Regions from separate parts of the Blastococcus sp. SYSU DS0828 genome, predicted to be linked through region 1. Evidence: predicted binding sites of a transcription regulator. Region 1 holds the regulator's gene; each other region holds the start of a gene.
The links. Region 1 encodes LexA, which represses DNA repair genes until DNA is damaged. Its sites were predicted from a motif close to TCGAACANNTGTTCGA; they were not measured.
Positions count from the first base shown of each region.

Region 2: a site for LexA is predicted at 4,001-4,016, ahead of ACI79Q_RS15650 (DUF6504 family protein). Genes of this name have one in related genera too.
Region 3: a site for LexA is predicted at 4,014-4,029, ahead of ACI79Q_RS15735 (HNH endonuclease signature motif containing protein). Genes of this name have one in related genera too.

Region 1 is NZ_JBJHAK010000004.1:189,467-195,854, forward strand. Features, by position in the region: gene nrdR (transcriptional regulator NrdR) at 1-2, opposite strand, end outside; gene ACI79Q_RS04980 (hypothetical protein) at 519-1,271, opposite strand; gene ACI79Q_RS04985 (LysM peptidoglycan-binding domain-containing protein) at 1,396-1,644, opposite strand; gene lexA (transcriptional repressor LexA) at 2,105-2,860, shown strand; gene ACI79Q_RS04995 (hypothetical protein) at 2,864-3,907, opposite strand; gene ACI79Q_RS05000 (phosphatase PAP2 family protein) at 3,879-4,601, opposite strand; gene hflX (GTPase HflX) at 4,660-6,150, opposite strand; gene ACI79Q_RS05010 (hypothetical protein) at 6,265-6,388, shown strand, end outside.
Region 2 is NZ_JBJHAK010000021.1:2,235-8,622, forward strand. Features, by position in the region: gene ACI79Q_RS15640 (DNA polymerase III subunit alpha) at 1-3,085, opposite strand, end outside; gene ACI79Q_RS15645 (SAV_6107 family HEPN domain-containing protein) at 3,082-3,591, opposite strand; gene ACI79Q_RS15650 (DUF6504 family protein) at 3,591-3,914, opposite strand; gene ACI79Q_RS15655 (YbaK/EbsC family protein) at 4,150-4,698, shown strand; gene ACI79Q_RS15660 (GNAT family N-acetyltransferase) at 4,695-5,288, shown strand; gene ACI79Q_RS15665 (phytoene desaturase family protein) at 5,285-6,388, shown strand, end outside.
Region 3 is NZ_JBJHAK010000021.1:18,086-24,473, forward strand. Features, by position in the region: gene ACI79Q_RS15720 (class I adenylate-forming enzyme family protein) at 1-1,502, shown strand, start outside; gene ACI79Q_RS15725 (crotonase/enoyl-CoA hydratase family protein) at 1,499-2,266, shown strand; gene ACI79Q_RS15730 (DUF222 domain-containing protein) at 2,392-3,882, shown strand; gene ACI79Q_RS15735 (HNH endonuclease signature motif containing protein) at 4,046-4,720, shown strand; gene ACI79Q_RS15740 (hypothetical protein) at 4,774-5,409, shown strand; gene ACI79Q_RS15745 (AI-2E family transporter) at 5,449-6,388, opposite strand, start outside.

The DNA.
Region 1 (6,388 bases):
ACGGTGGTTCACCTCCCTTCGCGCCGCGCCCGCCACCGGCCGGCTGTGCACTCCCCTGGGGACATCCGGTGGATGCGCCGGGGACAACCTGAGGACCAGCCTGTGGACGGGCTTACAGCTCTGTAACTACTAGATGTAGGGGAACCCTAGGACGGGCCACACAAGATGTGCAAGTGATCGTTCCGTCGGCGTGTTCCGCCCCGACACTGCGGTGCGCAGGCGGAACAGCGGTCCCCAGCTGTCACAGGACACGCCGCGACGACGCGCCGAACTCCGTGCCCGACGCTCCCCGGAGAGGGTGCCGAGCGCGGCGACACACCGCAGGAACGACCCGGGGACGCTCGCCCCGGCAAGGTTGTGCGCTCATGCGCGGTTCCGACCCGCAGAACCACGCGCCGGCCGCACACCGATCGGCGAACTGGGCGGTCCGCACCCGGCCAAGGGCGACCCGGCGGGCACGCGACGGCGGCGCCGAGCACCCCCGCGGGGTCGACGCGGCGAGGGCCGCCGAACGACGATCAGACGCTGACCGCGCCGCCCACCCGGGGCCGCCGCGAGTGCGGGATCTGGTCACTCAACCGCATCGGGCGGGTCAGGAGATCCTGGTCGACGTCGGCCGGCGGGGTCCAGCCGCTCGCCGTGGAGCGGGTCTCGACCGTGCTCGCGGAGCGGGCCGCGGGCACCGACCAGCCACCGCCCCGCGGTCGGTCCTCACGGGTCGGGGACTGCGCGTCCGGCGCGCTCTCGACGACGGCCGGGAAGAGGTCGGTGTCGGCGGCGCGGTGCCGGCCCACGACCGGGCCGGACTCGGTGGCCGGAGCGCGGTGCCGACCCGGAGGAGGCACCGGCACCGAGGACGCCGGCGCGGCCTGCACGGGGTCGCTCTCCGGCGCGCGCCGGCGACCGCCCGGCCGCTGGGCACCGGTCCGCGGCTCACAGCGGTCGCGCAGCAGCGGCAGGCTGGCGGTCGCCTCGACATCGGTCGACGGACCGTCCCGGAGCGGTGCCGCGGACGGGGAGGCGGGCATCGCCTGCGTCACCGGGGACACCTCGACGACCGGCGACTCCGGAAGCCGCACATCCCCCAGGTCGATCCAGAGCGCCTGCTCTTCGCCTCCGGTGACGACCCGCACCCACATCTGGCACGCGCCGGAGTCGTCGTGTCGCCACCCCAACAGCTCCCCCGCACTCCAGGCACCCGCCTGGTGGACCTCGACGGCCTGGGGACGAGTGGTGAACACGGCGGCGCGGTTCTCCATGACGCTGGACACGGACGTACCGTAGGTGGCCGACCAGCACGCACGGTGAACGTGCCTGTACTGAGGGTTGACGAAGTCGCCGAGCCGCGTTGTGAACACCTTGCCGCGAGGCGCTCTCGGGCGAGTCCGCGAGGCGTCAGGGCAGGAGAAGGACCTGACCAGGCGTGATGGCTGCGGTGTCGAGCCCGTTCAACTGCCGGATGTCGACGACGACGTCCCGGACGTCGCGCCCGTCGGCGGCCGATCCGGCGATCGACCAGAGCGTGTCGCCCGGCTCGACGACCACCTTCGTCGTCCCCATGAGCGCCAACCCGCCACCCTCCTGCCCGAGGACGGCGTCACCGAGGGCGATCGTGCCCACGGCGAGGAGGAGGGCGAGGACCACCACCAGGCGGCGGCCGCGCGCCGTCAGGCGGAGCGGCGGCTGCGCCGGACGACCCGGGCCGGGTGGGCGCCCCGCCTCCGCCCTCGGGGGACCCGCCGCCCGGAGAGGCGCAGCGGACCCGGGGTCGAGCGTCTCCGCGTAGGAGCGAGGCGGCGGGAGCACCCGGAGGTGCCGGGCGGGTGGCCGAACGGCACGCCGCTCCGCCGGGCCGACCGGCACCTCTCCACGGACCCGCAATGCCGTGCTGCTCGTCATCTGTTCAGCCCCTCTGGCCGGCACGTCGCCGGACCCGAACGTGTGTTCGATTCGAACGCCTGTCCGATGTCTACCGGATGCGGCCGACAGATGTGACCCGACACGGAAAGTTTCGAACACCTGTTTGAAGTGGCCGGCGATCGGCGCTACGGTTCCTCCGACGACGAGGGTCGAGAGCTGCGCGGGCAGCCGGCGAGGAGGAGACGTGGCGGACTCGAGCAGGACGTCCGGCAACCGGGGCGGCGCCGCGGGCACGGCGGACGGGTCCGCGTCGGTGCGGGCCTTTCCCGACCGCGCGGCCGACGGGGACGGGCTGACCCAGCGGCAGCGGCGGGTCCTCGAGGTGATTCGCGACTCGATCGACCGACGGGGCTACCCCCCTTCGGTGCGGGAGATCGGCGAGGCCGTCGGACTGTCCTCGGCATCCTCGGTCGCGCACCAGCTCTCGGTACTGCAGAAGAAGGGCTGGCTGCGGCGCGACCCCAACCGGCCGCGCGCCCTGGACGTGCGCCTGCCCGGCGATGCCGGCCGGACCACCACCGCGGCCGTCGAGCGACCCGTGGTCGACGACGGGGTGCAGGCCGCCGCGCCCGCCTACGTCCCGCTCGTCGGCCGGATCGCCGCCGGCGGGCCGGTGCTCGCCGAGCAGGCGGTGGAGGACATCTTCCCGCTGCCGCGCGAGCTGGTCGGCGAGGGGACGGTCTTCATGCTGAAGGTGGCCGGTGACTCGATGATCGAGGCCGCCATCTGCGACGGCGACTGGGTCGTCGTCCGCCAGCAGCCGACCGCCGAGAACGGGGAGATCGTGGCGGCGATGATCGACGGCGAGGCGACGGTGAAGACCTACAAGCGCCGGGACGGTCACGTGTGGCTGCTGCCGCACAACCCGGCCTACGAACCGATCCCCGGAGACGAGGCGACGATCCTCGGGCGGGTGGTGTCGGTCCTGCGCCGGGTCTGAGGGTCAGGTCCGGCGGCGCAGTTTCCCGCCCACCCAGACCACGAGAGTGGCGACGACGGCGGCGATCAGCGCCGAGGCGATCGGCGAGCGGTCCGAGCGGGTGAGTTCCGCGAAGGACGGCAGCGGGTCCTCCGCGGGAGTCGGCCTCGCGGCGGCGGTCGCGGCGGGCAGGGGAACCACGGTGACGGCGCTGGGCAGGCCCTCGCTCGCGACCACGAGCGCCCGGTTGTCGGCGGAGAAGCTGACGGCCTCGCCCTGCGGCGACTCGGGGAGCGCCACCCGCACCGGTTCGCCGGCCAGCGCACCGGGCACGTCCGAACCGGACAGCGGCCACACGTAGGCGTCCGTGTAGGTGCGCAGCGCCAGTGCGCTCCCGTCGCCGGCAACGGCACCTCCGGTGATCAGCAACTGCCCCGCACGACCCACGGGGCCACCCGGGGTTCCGGTGAGGGTGACGTTGACCGTGCCCACCCGCTCCATCGGCACAGTGCCGCCGTCGACGAGCGCGGCGGCGGGCCGGTAGACCCCGCTGGAGCCGAGCACTTCCTTGGTCACGAGGTACGGCGTCCCGTCCGGGGCCAGGAGCAGCGCCTCGGCGTCGTGCGCGCCGTCGGGGTAGGTCAGCCGATGCAGCGCTGCCGCGCCGTCGGGCCGGAGGACATGCAGCGCGACGGTGGCACGGCTCGTGCCGTTGTCACCGGTGTCGGCGATCCAGACGCTCCCGTCCGAGCCGACGCCGAGGTCTTCGGGGTCGAAGGGGTCCGCGGCCCCGGCCTGCACGTCGACCACCGCACAGGCGGCATCGAGCCCGAGGACTTCGACCCGGTCACCGCCGTCGTTGAGGGCGAGCATCTGCTCTCCTACCACCACCAGGCCGGACAGCTCGGCGAGTCGGGGGTCCGTGATGGCGCACCGGACCTCCGGCGCCGGCTCCTCCGCCGACGCGGACCCGGGGACGAGCACGGCCAGGGCGCCGGTCAGGGCGCTCGCGACGACGAGCCGACGCCGCCGGGCGCGGCTAGGAACTCGCTTGGCCTGCTCGGGCACGTACCAAGCGTGACAGAACCATCGCGTCCAGTGCATGAACCACGCCCAGGAGGACGATCCCGACGGCGGCGCCCACGACCGCGTCGGTGACCCAGTGGAAGTCCAGCGACACCATCGCCGCGCCAGTGGCGACCGGCCCGACGACGCTCAGCCACCAGAAGGTCCGCTGTACCGCCGGCGGGAGCCCGTACTCGACCGCCTGCCAGCGGGCCACCCCCCACATGAGCACTGCGTTGGCGACGTGACCGGAGGGGAACGAGGCGCCGTCGGCGTGGAAGAAGTAGGAGCCCGGGAACGCCGGCGCCGTCCGCCCGATCCCGTGCTTGATCGCGTACACCCCGGCGGTCAGCACCCCGAGCGCCAGCAGCACGCGGAGGGCCGGCATCCAGGTGCCGCGCCGCCACAGCAGGTAGCCGACCAGGCCGGCGAGGACGACGAGGATGGTCACGCGCCCGCCGAGCTGCGTGACCACCCACACCGCCGGGTAGCCCGGCGTGTCCCTCAGGCCCCAGTCGCTGACGATCTCCGACACCCGGAGGTCCATCCGCTCCGACGGCCCGTGGCGGAGCAGGTCGGCGGTGATGAGGACGCCGACCAGCAGCGCCACGGCGACCAGCCACCACGGCGGCCGGCCGGGCGGGACCACGGGGGCGGCGCGCGGTGACTCGGCCACCCGCACCGCGCCCCTGGTCACGCCGCCACCGTACCGGCCCGTGACCGGATCGTGATCCGAGCCGATCGACCGCCCCAGCTCAGCCCACCGGGACCGCGAACTCCTCGAGCACCGCGGCGAGGGCGCCGTCCACCCGCGCGGTGAGCCGTGTGCCGCCGTCCTCGTGCCGCTCGCCGAGCACCTCGCCGTCCCGGTGCACCCGGGCCACGAGATCACCGCGCTCGTAGGGCACGAGCACGTCGACCTCGACGTCGGGGTGCGGCAGCCGCTCGGCCACCAGCTTGCGGAGGGCGTCGATGCCGACGCCGGTGCGGGCCGAGACCCAGACCGCGCCCGGCAGGGCCTGGCGGAGGGTGAGGATGTCCTCCTCGCTCATCGCGTCGACCTTGTTGACGACGATGACCTCCGGCACGGCGGCCGCGTCGATCTCGCTCAGCACGACGTGGACGGCGTCGATCTGGCCGAGCGGATCGGGGTCGGAGCCGTCGACCACGTGCAGCAGCAGGTCCGCCGCGGCGACCTCCTCCAGCGTGGAGCGGAACGCGTCCACCAGCTGGTGCGGCAGGTGGCGCACGAAGCCGACGGTGTCGGTGAGCGTGTACTCCCGGCCGTCCGGCGACTGCGCCCGGCGCACCGTCGGGTCGAGGGTGGCGAACAGCGCGTTCTCCACCAGCACGCCGGCGCCGGTGAGCTGGTTGAGCAGGCTTGACTTGCCCGCATTGGTGTACCCGGCGATCGCCACGCTCGGCACGGCGTTGCGTCCCCGGCTCGCCCGCTGGGTGGCGCGGGCGGTCGCCATGCCGGCGATCTCCCGGCGCAGCTTGCTCACCCGGGCGCGGATGCGCCGGCGGTCGGTCTCGATCTTCGTCTCACCCGGTCCGCGGGTACCGATGCCGCCACCGCCGGCGACCCGGCCACCGGCCTGCCGGGACATCGACTCACCCCAACCGCGCAGCCGCGGCAGCATGTACTGCATCTGGGCGAGCTCGACCTGGGCCTTGCCCTCCCGGCTCGTCGCGTGCTGGGCGAAGATGTCGAGGATCAGCGCCGTCCGGTCGACGACCTTGACCTTGAGCACCTTCTCCAGCTGGTTGAGCTGGCCGGGGGTGAGCTCACCGTCACAGATGACGGTGTCGGCGCCGGTGGCGGCGACGATGTCGCGGATCTCGTTGGCCTTGCCCGAGCCGACGTAGGTGGCAGCGTCGGGCTTGTCGCGCCGCTGGCTGACCGCCTCGAGCACCTGCGAGCCCGCCGTCTCGGCCAGGGCGGCCAGCTCGGCCAGCGAGCGGTCGGCGTCGGCCTGGGTGCCCTCGGTCCAGACGCCGACGAGCACGACGCGCTCGAGTCGCAGCTGCCGGTACTCGACCTCGGTGACGTCGGCGAGCTCGGTGGAGAGACCGGCCACCCGGCGCAGGGCGCCGCGCGCCTCGAGCGCGTAGGAGCCGGTGGTGTCGTCGGCCTCGGCCCACCGCCCGGTGGGCGCGGAGCGGGTGTCGAGGTCGGCCTGCTCGTCGAGGGGCAGGGCGTCGGGGGCGGTCGTCATCGTCTCCAGCGTGGCACGGTCCTGCATGGAAAGCACCTGAGTTGTCATCGCCCGGTACAACGCATCGACGCCCCGGATGCATCCCGACCGGCGGCAGGGGTAGGGCCAGCGCGACGAACGCGACGCACGGAGGAGGAACCGATGAGCGAGAGCGGATCGAGCCGGCTGGGTTCGAACAGCGAGCTGGACGACCCGGGCCGGGACCCCGAGGGCATCGGCGGCCCGCCGCGCAACCCGATGGGTGCCGGCGCCGACCAGGACAGCG
Region 2 (6,388 bases), on a different contig from region 1:
ACTCCGGGCCGGCCGGCTCCCCGGCGGACTCTTCGGACAGCTCCAGCCCCATGAGGTCCAGGCTCAGCTGCCCGTCGGACGTCGCCCGCGCGCCGCTGCGGCTCCACCGGTCGAGCTCGCTGATCTGCAGCAGCAGGTCGCGCCGGGTCACCTGCCGGCGCCGGCGGGTCGGCCGGCCGGCCTCCCGGTCCCGCATGCCGAAGCCGTAGAGCGAGTCGAAACCACCGGCCAGCACCAGCCGCTCGACCACCGGGCGGGACACCGACGCCCGCGCCCAGAAATCCGTCAGTGACCGATAGGGCTGGCCGGCGACGACCCGCGCCACCTCGTCGTCGGAGATGCCCTTCACGTCGGCCAGCGACAGCCGGATGCCATACCGCGTCGGGTCGGGCATCGCCGCGGGCATCCACTCCGGACGCCGCCAGCCCGAACTCTCAGCCTCCACCTCACGGTCAGGGCTCGTCGCGTCGTCGTCCACGTCGTCGTCGGCGGCCAGCCGTTCGACGCGGTAGCTGCCGGTCGAGGCGTTGACGTCCAGGCCGAGCACCCGGATGCCGAAGTTGCGGGCGTCGTCGAGGATCAGCCGCTTCGGGTACATGCCGGGGTCGTGGGTGAGGACCCCGGCCAGGAAGGCCGCCGGGTGGTGGGTCTTCAGCCAGGCCGACTGGTAGGTGGGGAGCGCGAACGCCGCGGCGTGGGCCTTGCAGAAACCGAACGACCCGAAGGACGCCAGCACCTCCCACACCCGCTCGGCCACCTCCACCGGGTAGCCGGCAGCCAGCGCCCGCGGCACGAACCACGCCCGCACCTCCGGGTGGGCGTCCTTCTCCCCCAGGGCGCGGCGCACCTCGTCGGCCTCGGCCAGCGTGCAGCCGGCCATCCGGGCCACCACCTGCAGCACCTGCTCGTGGAAGACGACCACCCCGGCGGTCTCGGCGAGCGCGAACTCCAGGTCCGGATGGGGGTACTCCACCTCGCGCCAGCCGTTCCGGGCCATGAGGAAGGGGGTGACCATGTCGCTCTTCACCGGTCCGGGCCGGAACAGCGAGATGTCGATGATGATGTCCTCGAACGTCCGCGGCCCGAACTTGCCGACCAGCTCGCGCTGCCCCGGCGACTCGATCTGGAACATGCCGAGCGTGCGGGTGCTGCGGATCAGCTCGAAGGTCGTCGGGTCGTCCCGCGGGACGGCGTCGATGTCGACCGCCTCCTCGTCGACCCGCTCGATCTCGTCGAGGGCGTGCGCGATCGCCGACTGCATCCGGATGCCGAGCAGGTCCAGCTTGAGCAGCCCCAGCTCCTCGACGTCGTCCTTGTCGAACTGGCTCATCGGGTAGCCGAGGTAGCTGCTCTCCACCGGGGTGCGGTCCAGCAGCGTGGCGTCGGAGAGCAGCACCCCGCACGGGTGCAGGGCGATGTGCCGGGGCAGCCCGTCGAGCCGGGACACGAGGTCGAACAGCAGGTCGAGGTCGCCGGTGCCGCCGGCGCGGCGCGAGCCGTACCGGCTGGCCCGCAGCTCGGGGAGGTCGCGCAGCGCGGCGTGCACCTGATTGGCCCGGATGTGCGGGAACGCCTTGGCGACGGCGTCGACCTCCGCCTGCGGCAGGCCCAGCGCGGCCCCGACGTCGCGGATCGCGTGGCGCACCCGGTAGGTGTCCATCATCGAGATGCAGCTGACCCGGTCGGCGCCGAAGCGGTCGATCACCGCGTCGTAGACCTCCATCCGGCGCGCGGACTCCACGTCGATGTCGATGTCGGGCAACTGGTGGCGCAGCGGCGAGAGGAACCGCTCCATCAGCAGCCCGTAGCGCAGCGGGTCGACGTCGGAGATGCCCAGCAGGTAGGTGACCAGGCTGCCGGCGCCCGAGCCGCGAGCCGCCGCGCGAACCCTTAAGCTCTTGATGAGGTCGACCACGTCCGCGACGGTGAGGAAGTAGGACGGGTAGCCGAGGGAGTCGATGACCCCGAGCTCCTCCTCCAGCCGCTGCCGCACCCGGGTCGTGGGCACCACGCCCCGCCGCCCGAGCCCCGCCTCGCACCGGGCGCGCAGCACCTGCGCCGGGCCCATCCCCCGCTCCGCCGGCGTGGTGACGACGTCCAGCTCGGGGTACCGCACGCTGCCGATGCCCAGGTCGCCCGCGGGGTCCACGGCGCACTGCTCGGCCAGCCGGGCGGTGCGCTCGAGCAGCCGCAGGGCGGCGTCCCGGTCGGGGCCGGTCAGGTCCTCGGCGACCTCGGCCATCTCCTTGCCCGACTTCAGGTAGCCCTCGGCCGTGGTGCGGTCGACGTGCCGGGCGCCGAGCGGGACCAGCCGCCGGGCGGCGTCCAGCACGTCGGCGGTCGGGGCGTCGAGGGCGTCGACGTACCGGACCGCGTTGCTCAGGACCACCGGCACCTGCTGCTCGGCGGCGAACCGGAGCAGCGCCTGGGCGCGCTGCCGGTCGCCCCGGCCCCGGTGGTGCACCACCTCCAGCGCCAGCCCCGGCCCGAAGACCGCCCGCCAGGCGTCCAGCTGCTGGCCGGCCAGGTCTGCCCGACCCGCCAGCAGCGCCCGGCCCACCGGGGAGTCGGGACCGAGCAGGGGGACCAGCCCGGAGGCGTGCTCGGCGGCGATCGCCAGCGAGCTCACCGGCTCGCCGCGGGTGCCGCGCAGGTGGGTGGCGCTGGTCAGCCGGCACAGCGACCGCCAGCCGGCCCCGTTCCGCGCGAGGAAGGTGACCCGGGGCAGCCGCGGGTCGACGTTCACCCCGCCCCGGGCCGGGGTCCGGCGCGGGGGCGCCGCGGCCCGCGACCGCGGGGACCGGGCTGCGGAGGGCTCCTCCCCCAGCACGTGCGCGAGCGCCGGCGGCACGCTGGTACCCAGCGCCGGCGCCACCGCCAGGTCGACCCCGAAGATCGGCCGCACCCCGACCGACCGGCAGGCCAGCGCGAACTTCACCGCGCCGTAGAGCCCGTCCCGGTCGGTCAGGGCCAGCGCCGGCATGCCGTGCTCGGCGGCCCGGGCCACCAGATCGGCGGGGTGGTTGGCCCCGTACCGCATGGAGTAGCCGGAGGCGACGTGCAGGTGGACGAAGGGGTCACTCACGTCCGGGACCCGGTGGACCGGGACCCCGACCGGGACGGCGCCCCGCCGACCACGTGCGGCCTCGGGTAGCGGGGCGGCTCGGGCGGTGCGTCGACCCCGAGCCCGGCCTCGACCACGGCGAGGAAGCCCCGCACGTCACGGACCAGGTCGTCGGCCTCCCGCTCGGTGACCGCCCGGGACAGCCCCGCCTCCGCCGCGGCGCGTTTGGCCGCACCGGCGGCGAAGAAGGTGGCCCACTCCCCCAGTTCGGGGGCGACCTGCCCCAGCAGGACCCAGGCGCTGCGCGGCCGCCGGCGGCCGCCCTCGGGACGGGTGCGGGCGGCCAGCACCGCGGCGGCGGCCCGGAGCGCCGCCAGGTGCGCGGTGGCGTACCGCTCCCGCGGATCGGTGGCCGCGGCCGCCTCGGCCAGGCCGCGGTGCGCCTGGCGGAGCAGCCCGGCGGCCGCGGCGGGCAACGCGGGCGGCAGCGGCAGCTGGCCGGCCGGCACGGCTCGTGCGGCGCCCATCAGTCGTGCACCCGGACGAGCCACCAGCGGTTGCCGGCGGCGTCCCACGTCAGGTCGTAGACGCCGGCGAAGCTCATCCGGGACCGCCCGGCCCGCACCGCCTCCACCCGCCAGACCTCACGGGGCGCCACCAGGTCGTCGGACGCACCGCCCGCCTCCGCGTCCCGCAGCCACCACGGCGCGGTCTCCAGCCAGGAGTCGAGCAGCTCGCCCACGACGTACCGGGACTGCCCGCGCCAGAACTGCACCGGCCCCAGCGGGCCGCGCTCGACCTGCACCTCTTCGCCGGCCCGACCGACGACCTCACCGAGCACCCGGCTCATGACAGCCTCCCCACGCCTCACCCCGCGCGCACGCCCGCCACCCCACCGGCGGGGAAGAGAGCCGGGAAGGACGGGCCGGACGTCGTTCGAACACGCGTTCGAACGACGTCCAGTAGACCCGAGCGCCCACCCCTCGTCAAGCCGGGCCACGGCGTGTCCGTCGACCGCGCCCGCACCCCCCGCCGGACGGGACACACCGGGCGCGCCTCTTTCCGGGCGGTGGCAGGATCAGTGCATGAGCCCACCCCCGCACCCCCGGGTGGCCGCCGTCGCCCGGGCCCTCGCCGCGGCCGGCGCCGAGGGTGAGGTGAGAGTCCTCCCCGCCGAGGTCCGCACCGCGGCCGCAGCCGCCGCCGCGCTGGGCGTGCCGGTCGGTGCGATCGTCAACAGCCTGCTCTTCCTCGCCGACGGCGCGCCCCTGCTCGTCCTCACCAGCGGCGCGCACCGCGTCGACGTCGTCCAGGTCGCGGCGCTGCTCGGCGTCGGCTCCCTGGCGCCCGCCCCCGCGGACGTCGTCCGCGAGCACACCGGCCAGCCCATCGGCGGGGTGGCCCCGGTGGGGCATCCGGCCCCCCTCGGCACCCTCGTCGACGTGGAGCTCGCCCGGTACGACCGGCTGTGGGCCGCGGCGGGGCACCCGACGGCGGTCTTCCCGACCAGCTACGACGAGCTGCTCCGCATCACCGCCGGCACCGCGGCCGAGGTGGGCGGCGGTCCGCTCGACGGGACCGCCACGACGGTCGGCGGCGGCGACCTGCCGGACGCCACCGGGGTCGCGCCGTGACGGGCACCCGCCCGGCCACCCGGATCCTCGAGCTCCCCGTCCCCTGGATGCGGGAGCACATGCACGAGGTGCTGGCCATCTACGGGCTGGCCATGGGCTACGACTCCGGCATCGTCGCCGGCCGGTACGGCTACGCGATCCAGCACACCGAACGGCCCGGCTTCCGCGCCGTCGGGGCCTTCGCGCAGACCCCGGAGGGCGAGCGGCTGGTCGGCTTCGGGTACGGCTACCTCATCGCCCCCGGGCAGTGGTGGCACGACCAGGTGCGCGCGGCGCTGGACCGCCGCACGGCGAAGAAGTGGCTGCCCGGCGCCTTCGAGGTCTGCGAGCTGCACGTCCACCCCGACGCGCAGAGCCAGGGGCTGGGCCGGCGGCTGCTGCACGCGCTGGTCGAGGGCCTGCCGCACCCGGTCGCCCTGCTCTCCACACCGGACGCCGACACCAAGGCGTTCCGGCTGTACCGCGCCGACGGGTTCGTCGACCTGGCCCGCGGCTACCACTTCCCCGGCGACTCCCGCCCCTTCGCGATCCTGGGCGCACGGCTGCCGCTGCATCCGCGCGACCCCTCCGCGACGAACTCCCGGTCGTGACCGCCCCCGAACCCGCCGTACCCGTGGACGCCGCACCCGTGGACGTCGTCGTCGTCGGCTCCGGCCACAACGGCCTCGTGGCCGCCTGCTACCTCGCCCGGGAGGGCCTGTCCGTGGAGGTCGTCGAGTCCGACGACGTCCTCGGCGGGGCGGTCTCCACCGTGGAGCGCTGGCCCGGGGTCCGCGTGGACCGCGGGTCCAGCGCGCACGTCATCGTCCGGCACAGCGGCATCGTCGAGGAGCTCGACCTCGCCGCCTACGGGCTGCGCTACGTCGACTGCGACCCGTGGGGCTTCGCGCCGGCCCCCTCGCCCGGCGATCCCGGGCCGGCCGGCCGGCCGCTTGTCTTCGCCGTGGACCTCGACGCCACCTGCGCCTCGATCGCGGCCGCCTGCGGACCGGCCGACGCCGCGGCCTACCGCCGGTTCGTCGAGGTCTGGGGTCCCCGCAGCCGGGCCGTGGTCGCCTCCTTCGGCCGCGCACCGTCGGCCGGTGGCCTGGTGCGGTCGTTCTGGCCGCTGGGTGCGCCCACCGAGGGACGGCCGCGCACCCCGGGCGGTGAGCTGGCGGTCGACTTCCTCGGCTCCGGCGACGCCCTGCTGGACAAGTGGTTCGGCAGCGAGCGGCTCAAGGCGGCGCTGGCGTGGTTCGGCGCCCAGTCGGGCCCACCGATGTCCGAGCCCGGCACCGCGGCGATGGTCGGCTGGGTGGCGCTGCTGCACGACGTCCCACCCGGGCACCCCGTGGGCGGCTCCGGCGGGCTGACCCAGGCGCTGCGCCGGCGGCTGGAGTCCGACGGCGGCCGGGTCGTGCTCGGCGACGGCGCCGCGCGGCTGCTCGTGGAGGACGGCCGGGTCGCCGGCGTCGAGACCCGCGCCGGCCGGGTGGTCCGGGCCCCGGCGGTGGTGGCCGCCTGCCACATCGGCGTCACCCGGGAGCTGGCCGGCGACGCGGCCCCGCCGGTCCTGGCCGACGCCGCCCCACCGGTCGGCAACGGCTTCGGCCTGGTGGTCCGTGCCCTGACCGACGCCCCGCCGTCCTACCCCGGTGCCGGGCCGGAGGCGCTGCAGGGCCTCCAGCTGCTCTGCACCGACCGGGCG
Region 3 (6,388 bases), on a different contig from region 1:
TCGCGGACCGCACGGCAGTGATGAGCGGCGATGCGTCGCTGACCTTCCGGGAGGTGGACGAGACCGCCAACCGGATGGCGCACGTGCTGATCGGGCTGGGGGTGGCCCGTGGGGACCGGGTCGGCCTCCTGGTCGAGAACGGGCTGTGGTCGGTGCCGATCGACTTCGCCTGCCTCAAGGCCGGCGCCGCGCGCGTGCCGCTCAACGCCCGGCTGTCGGCCGACGAGCAGGCGCGGATGCTCGCCGCCACCGGCGTCCGGATGCTCATCCACGGTGCGGCGCTCGCCGACCGGGCGGCGGAGCTCGCCGGGCGGGTGGACGGCCTCCGGCTGGTCAGCCTGGGCCAGACCTCCGACGTCGAGGCACTCGACCTGCTCGACGAGATGGCCGACGCGAGCGCCGCCGACCCGCGGTTGCCCGCCGAGCCCACCGACCCGGTGCTGATCCTCTACACCTCGGGCACGACCGGCGCGCTCAAGGCGGTGGTGCACACCCAGGCCAGCTACGCCGCCATCTGCGCCAACATCCTGGCGAACCTGGTCTCCCCCGGCCGGGACTCGGTCATGCTGCACGCGGCGTCGCTGATCCACGCCAGCGGCACGTTCGTGCTCCCCTACTGGATCCGCGGCGGCGCGGCCGCCGTCCTGCCGGGCTTCGACCCCGCCAGCTACCTGGACTCACTCGCCCGCTACCGGGCCACCGAGATCAACCTGGTACCCACCATGCTCGGCATGCTGCTGTCCTCCGGCGCCGCCGAGCGCGCCGACGTCTCCAGCCTTCGCACGGCGGTGTACGGCGCCAGCCCCATGCCCGGCCCGGTGCTGGCGCAGGCCCTCGACGTGTGGGGTCCACGCCTGGTGCAGTACTACGGGCAGACGGAGGCACCCCTGGCGATCACCGTGCTCGACGCCCTCGACCACACCGACCCGTCCCTGGCCGGCTCGTGCGGCCACCCCTCGGTCGACGCCGAGGTCCGGGTCGTCGGCAGCGACGGCGGCGCCCTGCCGGCCGGCGAGATCGGCGAGCTCCAGGTGCGTGCCCCCTTCGGCATGGCCGGCTACCACGACGCGCCCACCCTCACCGCCGAGACGATCAGCGGGGACGGCTGGATCGCCACCCGCGACCTGGCCCGGCTGGACGACCGCGGCTACCTCACGCTTGTCGACCGGACCAGCGACATGATCATCACCGGCGGCTACAACGTGTACCCGCGGGAGGTCGAGGAGGTGCTCATGGCCCACCCGGCGGTGTCCGGTGCGGCCGTCGTCGCCGCACCCGACCCGACGTGGGTGGAGGCGGTGACCGCCTTCGTCACGCTCCGCCCCGGGTCGAGCGCCACCCCCAACGAGCTGCGGGACGCGGTGCGCGGCGCGCTCGCCGGTTACAAGGTCCCCAAGACCGTGCACGTCGTCGACCAGCTCCCCCTCTCCCCCGTCGGGAAGATCCTCCGCCAGGCCCTGCGCGAGCCGCTGTGGGCCGACGCCGCGGGGCGCTCGTCGTGAGCGAGACGGTGACCGTCGAGCGGAACGGTCCGGTGACGACGGTGCGACTGTCCCGCCCGGCGGCACGCAACGCCGTCGACGGGCCCACCGCCGCCGCGCTCGCCGACGCGTTCCGGGCCTTCGACGCCGACGACGAGGCCGCCGTGGCGGTGCTGCACGGCGAGGGCGGCACCTTCTGCGCCGGCGCGGACCTGCGGGCCATCGGGACCGACCGCGGCAACCGCACCGAGACCGACGGGGACGGGCCCATGGGCCCCACACGGATGCGGCTGCGCAAGCCCGTCATCGCCGCGATCGCCGGGCACGCGGTCGCCGGCGGCCTGGAGCTCGCGCTGTGGTGCGACCTGCGGGTCGCCGACGAGACGGCGATTCTCGGGGTCTACTGCCGCCGCTGGGGCGTGCCACTGGTCGACGGCGGCACCGTGCGGCTGCCGCGACTGATCGGCACCTCCCGGGCCATGGACCTGGTGCTCACCGGGCGAGGGGTGGACGCCGCCGAGGCGCTACAGATCGGATTGGTCAACCGGGTCGTGCCCGCCGGGCAGGCGCTGACCGAGGCCCGGGCGCTGGCCGCCCGGATCGCCGCCTTCCCCCAGACCTGCCTGCGGGAGGACCGGGCCTCCCTGCTGGAGCAGGACGGCCTCGACGAGGAGGCGGCCATGGCCAACGAGTTCCACCACGGCATGGCCTCCCTCGCCGTCGACGCGCTGCCGGGGGCCGCACGCTTCGCCGCCGGGGAGGGCAGGCACGGCAGCGGCGTCTGACCCGGTCCGGGTGGCCACCGCGGCGCGGGACGACACGACTCCGCGCCCGGGGCCGCACCGCGCTGAGCAGCACCTTCGCACAAATCCGTCTTGCTCTCCGGGGCGATCGAACGTATGTTCGATGCATGGCGGACGTCGGGGCGGTGAGCGACTGGTACGCCACCGCCCGCGCCCGGGCGGTGGCCGCCGGACGGCGCCGGCGAGCCCGCGAGGCGTCCACCGAGTGGCCCGAGTTCGCCCCGCCGGTGAGGCTGGCCGCCGGCCCGCTCGGCGAGGTGCAGGCCGCGGACCGCGAGATCGCCCGGCAGACCGCGCTGCGCGCCCGCGCGGTCGCCAGGTTCGCCGCGGACCGGCCCGCCGACGGCGACCGTGCCCAGGGTGAGCCGGGCGCGATGAGCCCGGAGCGGTGGGCCGCGCGTCCCGAGGTGCTGCGCGGGGTGAGCGAGTGGGCGACGCAGGAGCTCATGATCGCCCTCTCGCTCTCCGCCCGGGCCGCGGAAGCGTTGCTGGTCCGCTCGCTGACGCTCGTGGAGCGGCTGCCCGGCACGCTGGCCGCCCTGGAGGCGGGGGCCCTGCACCCCGGGCACCTCTGGACCATGCTCGAGAAGGTCGCTCCCATCGCCGACGACCGGGTGCGTGCCGAGGTCGAGGCCGAGCTGCTGCGCTGGGCCGCGGGCCGGGTGGTGACGCCTGCGCAGCTGAACGACAAGGCGCGCCGCGAGGTGGCCCAGCGGGACGCCCGCGCCGCGGCCCGCACGCTGCAGGAGGCGCTGAAGCGGCGCGGGGTCCACATCCGCCCGGACGCCGTCGACGGCATGGCGACCGTGAGCGTGTACGCCACCATGCCGGAGGCCCAGGCGCTGTACCGGGCACTGACCGCCTGCGCGGAGGCGCTCGACGACGACGACGATCAGCGCACGCGGGGCCAGAAGATGGTCGACTGCCTGCTCGACCTGGTGCTGCGCCCGGGCGAGACCGATCTGCCGCCGGTGCAGGTGCTGCTCACCGTCGTCGCCTCGCTGGCCACCCTCGCCGGCGGAGACGGTTCCGGGGAGATCGACGGGCAGGTCGTGCCGGCCGAGATGATCCGCCACTTCCTGACAGCGCTCACCGGCCGGCCGCTGGGGTCCGACTCCGCGGAGCCGGCCCCGGGGCAGCCGTCCGGCTCGATGTCGTGGCAGGCGCAGGAGCAGGCCGAGCTGGAGTGGTGGCTGGCCGAGACGGAGCGCCGGCTGCTCAGCGGTGAACTGGTCGATCCCGACCCCGACGGCAACGGCGACCTCGCCCCTCCCCCGGACGTCGCCGGCGACCCCGCCCTTCCCCCGGACGCGTCGGGCAGGGGCGCCCGCCCCCCCCCCGGGGGCGGCGCCCCCCCCCCCCGCCCCCCCCCGGCCCCCCCGCCCCCCCCCCGCCCTTCCCCGGGACGTCGCCGGCGACCCCGCCACCACCCACGACGCACTCCCGGGCGACGCGATCGAGGACGCCGAGATCGAGGGCGCCGAGATCGAGGACGCGCCCCGCGCCGACACCGGTACCGACGCCGCCGTGGCCCAGGAGCGCCGGGGGTGCACCGCAGCCTCACCGACGTCGCGAGGGCCGGACCGGCGGCGCGGTGATCCTCCGGCGCCGGAACCGGAGGACACCCCACCGGATGCCGGCAATTCCTCACCGGCAGCAGCGACCACGGCCGGGGCGGTACCTCCCGGGCCGGCGGCCACCTCGCCTGGAACCGGCTGGTGGACGCTGGCCGACGAGGCGGTCGAGACCGCCGGCCTCGCCGTGCTCCGCGCGGAGCAAGAACTCTCCCGCGCCGGTCGACTGGTCCGCACGGCAGTCACGGCCGACGCCGACGACGAGGCCACCTGGCGGGCCGGCCCCGGAGGGCGGCTCACCGCAGCGGAGGACGCCTTGGCCGCGCTGCGGTCGGCCTCCGACGGGCGACGGGCGTGGCTCGCCGACCTGCTGGGGAGCACCGGTGGCGGCGGGCTGGCCGAGCGGCCGAGGATCGCTCTGACCGACGCGTTGTCCGGCACGCTGCTGGCCCTGACCGACCTGCCCCGTCTGCGCCGCGCGGGCGGCTGCGACCGTCCGAGCTGCCGTCGGAGCACCGGTCGCTGCACCCACGACCTCTCCGACCGGCCCGGCCTCGGCGCCCCGGGGCCCAGCACCGGCTACCGCCCTTCGGGCGAGCTGGATCGGTGGGTGCGGGCGCGGGATCGTCGCTGCCGGTTCCCCGGCTGCCGTCGACGGGTGCCCCGCGGCGGCGAGCTCGACCACCACCGCCCGTATCCGGACGGTCCCACCAGCGCCGGCAACCTCGCCGGCTACTGCACCACCGACCACCGGGGCAAGCACCAGGCCCCGGGGTGGCGCCACGACCTCGGCAGCGACGGGACCCTCACGGTCACCACCCCGAGCGGTCTGGTCGCCACCACCTCGCCGCCGCCGTACTGAGCGCCACACCACCGCCACGCATCGAGAAACCGGGTACGGGGCACCCCGTGCCCATGGCTGCTCAGATCAGCGACGCCGTCGTCGTCGACGTCCTCCGCCGGCTCGACCGGCTGCTGACCCCGCTGGCGGACCGGATGGGCCGGCCGCCGGAGCTGCCGCACGAGGAGCGCGACCGCTGGTGGGCCGACCGGGTGTCCCGGGTGGCCGCGGGCGTGTCGGCGGTCCCCCGCTTCGCCGGCAAACTCGCCGATCTGCTGCCGCTGCAGAACAGCGTCGGCACCGCGGTGCAGTCGTTGGTGGTGCTCGGTGTCGCCGGGGAGCACGGGGTGACCGCCCCGGCCGACCGGGTGTCGCTGCTGGCGCGGGTCCTGCTGCGCCGGGAGCTCACGCCGACCCAGGTCGAGCCGCTGCTCACCCGGAGCAAGGGCACCTACGTGGAGGGCGCGTTCGGCCCCCGGGACGAGCGCCGCGGGGCGAAGGGCGCCGTCCGCACGCTGTGGCGGGCGGCTCGGCTGCTCGGCCGAATCGACGACGCGCTGGACGCCCGCCCGAAGGGGAAGCTGTTCGCCCGCGCCCTGTCGAACCTGCCGGTCGTCGGTGTGGCCGGCGGGTACGCCTCCGAGCGCGAGGGGCTGCGGCGGGCGGCTGCCCGCGCCGCCGACCTGCTGGAGGGGACGCGGCAGGGCTGACGCCCGGGTGGTGCGGGCCGGCCGCCCCGGCAGTCCGCCCTACCCGGTGCGGGCGCTCGCCGGTTCCGCGGGGGCGGCGTCCCGGGCACCGCCCCGGCCCTCGTCCCGGTCCTCGTCCCGGCTCTCGTCCTGCGCGTCGTCCCGCTCCGGGTCGCGCCAGCCCGGCCCGGCAGCAGGCTCCCGGCCGCGCAGGTAGTCCACGACCCGGGCCACGCAGGCGGCGATCGGCACCGCCAGGAAGGCGCCGAGGACGCCGTAGGTCACGCCCCCCACCGTGACCGCGAGGATGATCGCGAACGGGTGCAGCCGCAGCACAGGGCTCAGGATCAGCGGTTCGAGCAGGTTCCCCTCGGCCTGCTGCACCACCACGACGAGGGCCAGCACCAGCAGCGCCGTCGTCAGCCCCTGGTCGGCCAGCGCGACGAGGACGGCCAGCAGCCCCGAGACGAAGGCCCCCACGATGGGGAAGAACCCGCCCAGGAAGACCAGCACCGCCAGCGGCATGGCCAGCGGGACGCCGAGGAGGACCAGCCCGATCCCGATCGCCACGGCGTCCACGAGGGCGACGATCAGCTGGCCGCGGAAGTAGGCGCCGAGGGTCCAGAACAGCTGCCCGGACACCCGACCGACGTGCTGCCGGGTGCGCTCGGGCAGCAGGCTGATGATCCCCGACCAGATGCGCCCCCCGTCGCGCAGGTAGAAGAACAGGGCCACCAGGAACAGGACGACGGCGGTGGCGACGTCGCCGAGCGTCCGCGCCACCTGCAGCCCGCGGTCGACGACGTCGCTGCCGCCGCCGCCGAGCGCACCGGCTGCCTGCTGGGCCATGTCGGCGAGCCCACCGTCGCCGACGTCGAAGGGCAGCGAGAAGGGCGTGTCAGCGACCAGCTCCGCCAGGTCGCTGAGCGCCTCCTCGACGCTCTCCGCCAGCGCCGGGATCTCGTCGGCGAAGCGCGGCACCACGAACCAGATCGCCAGC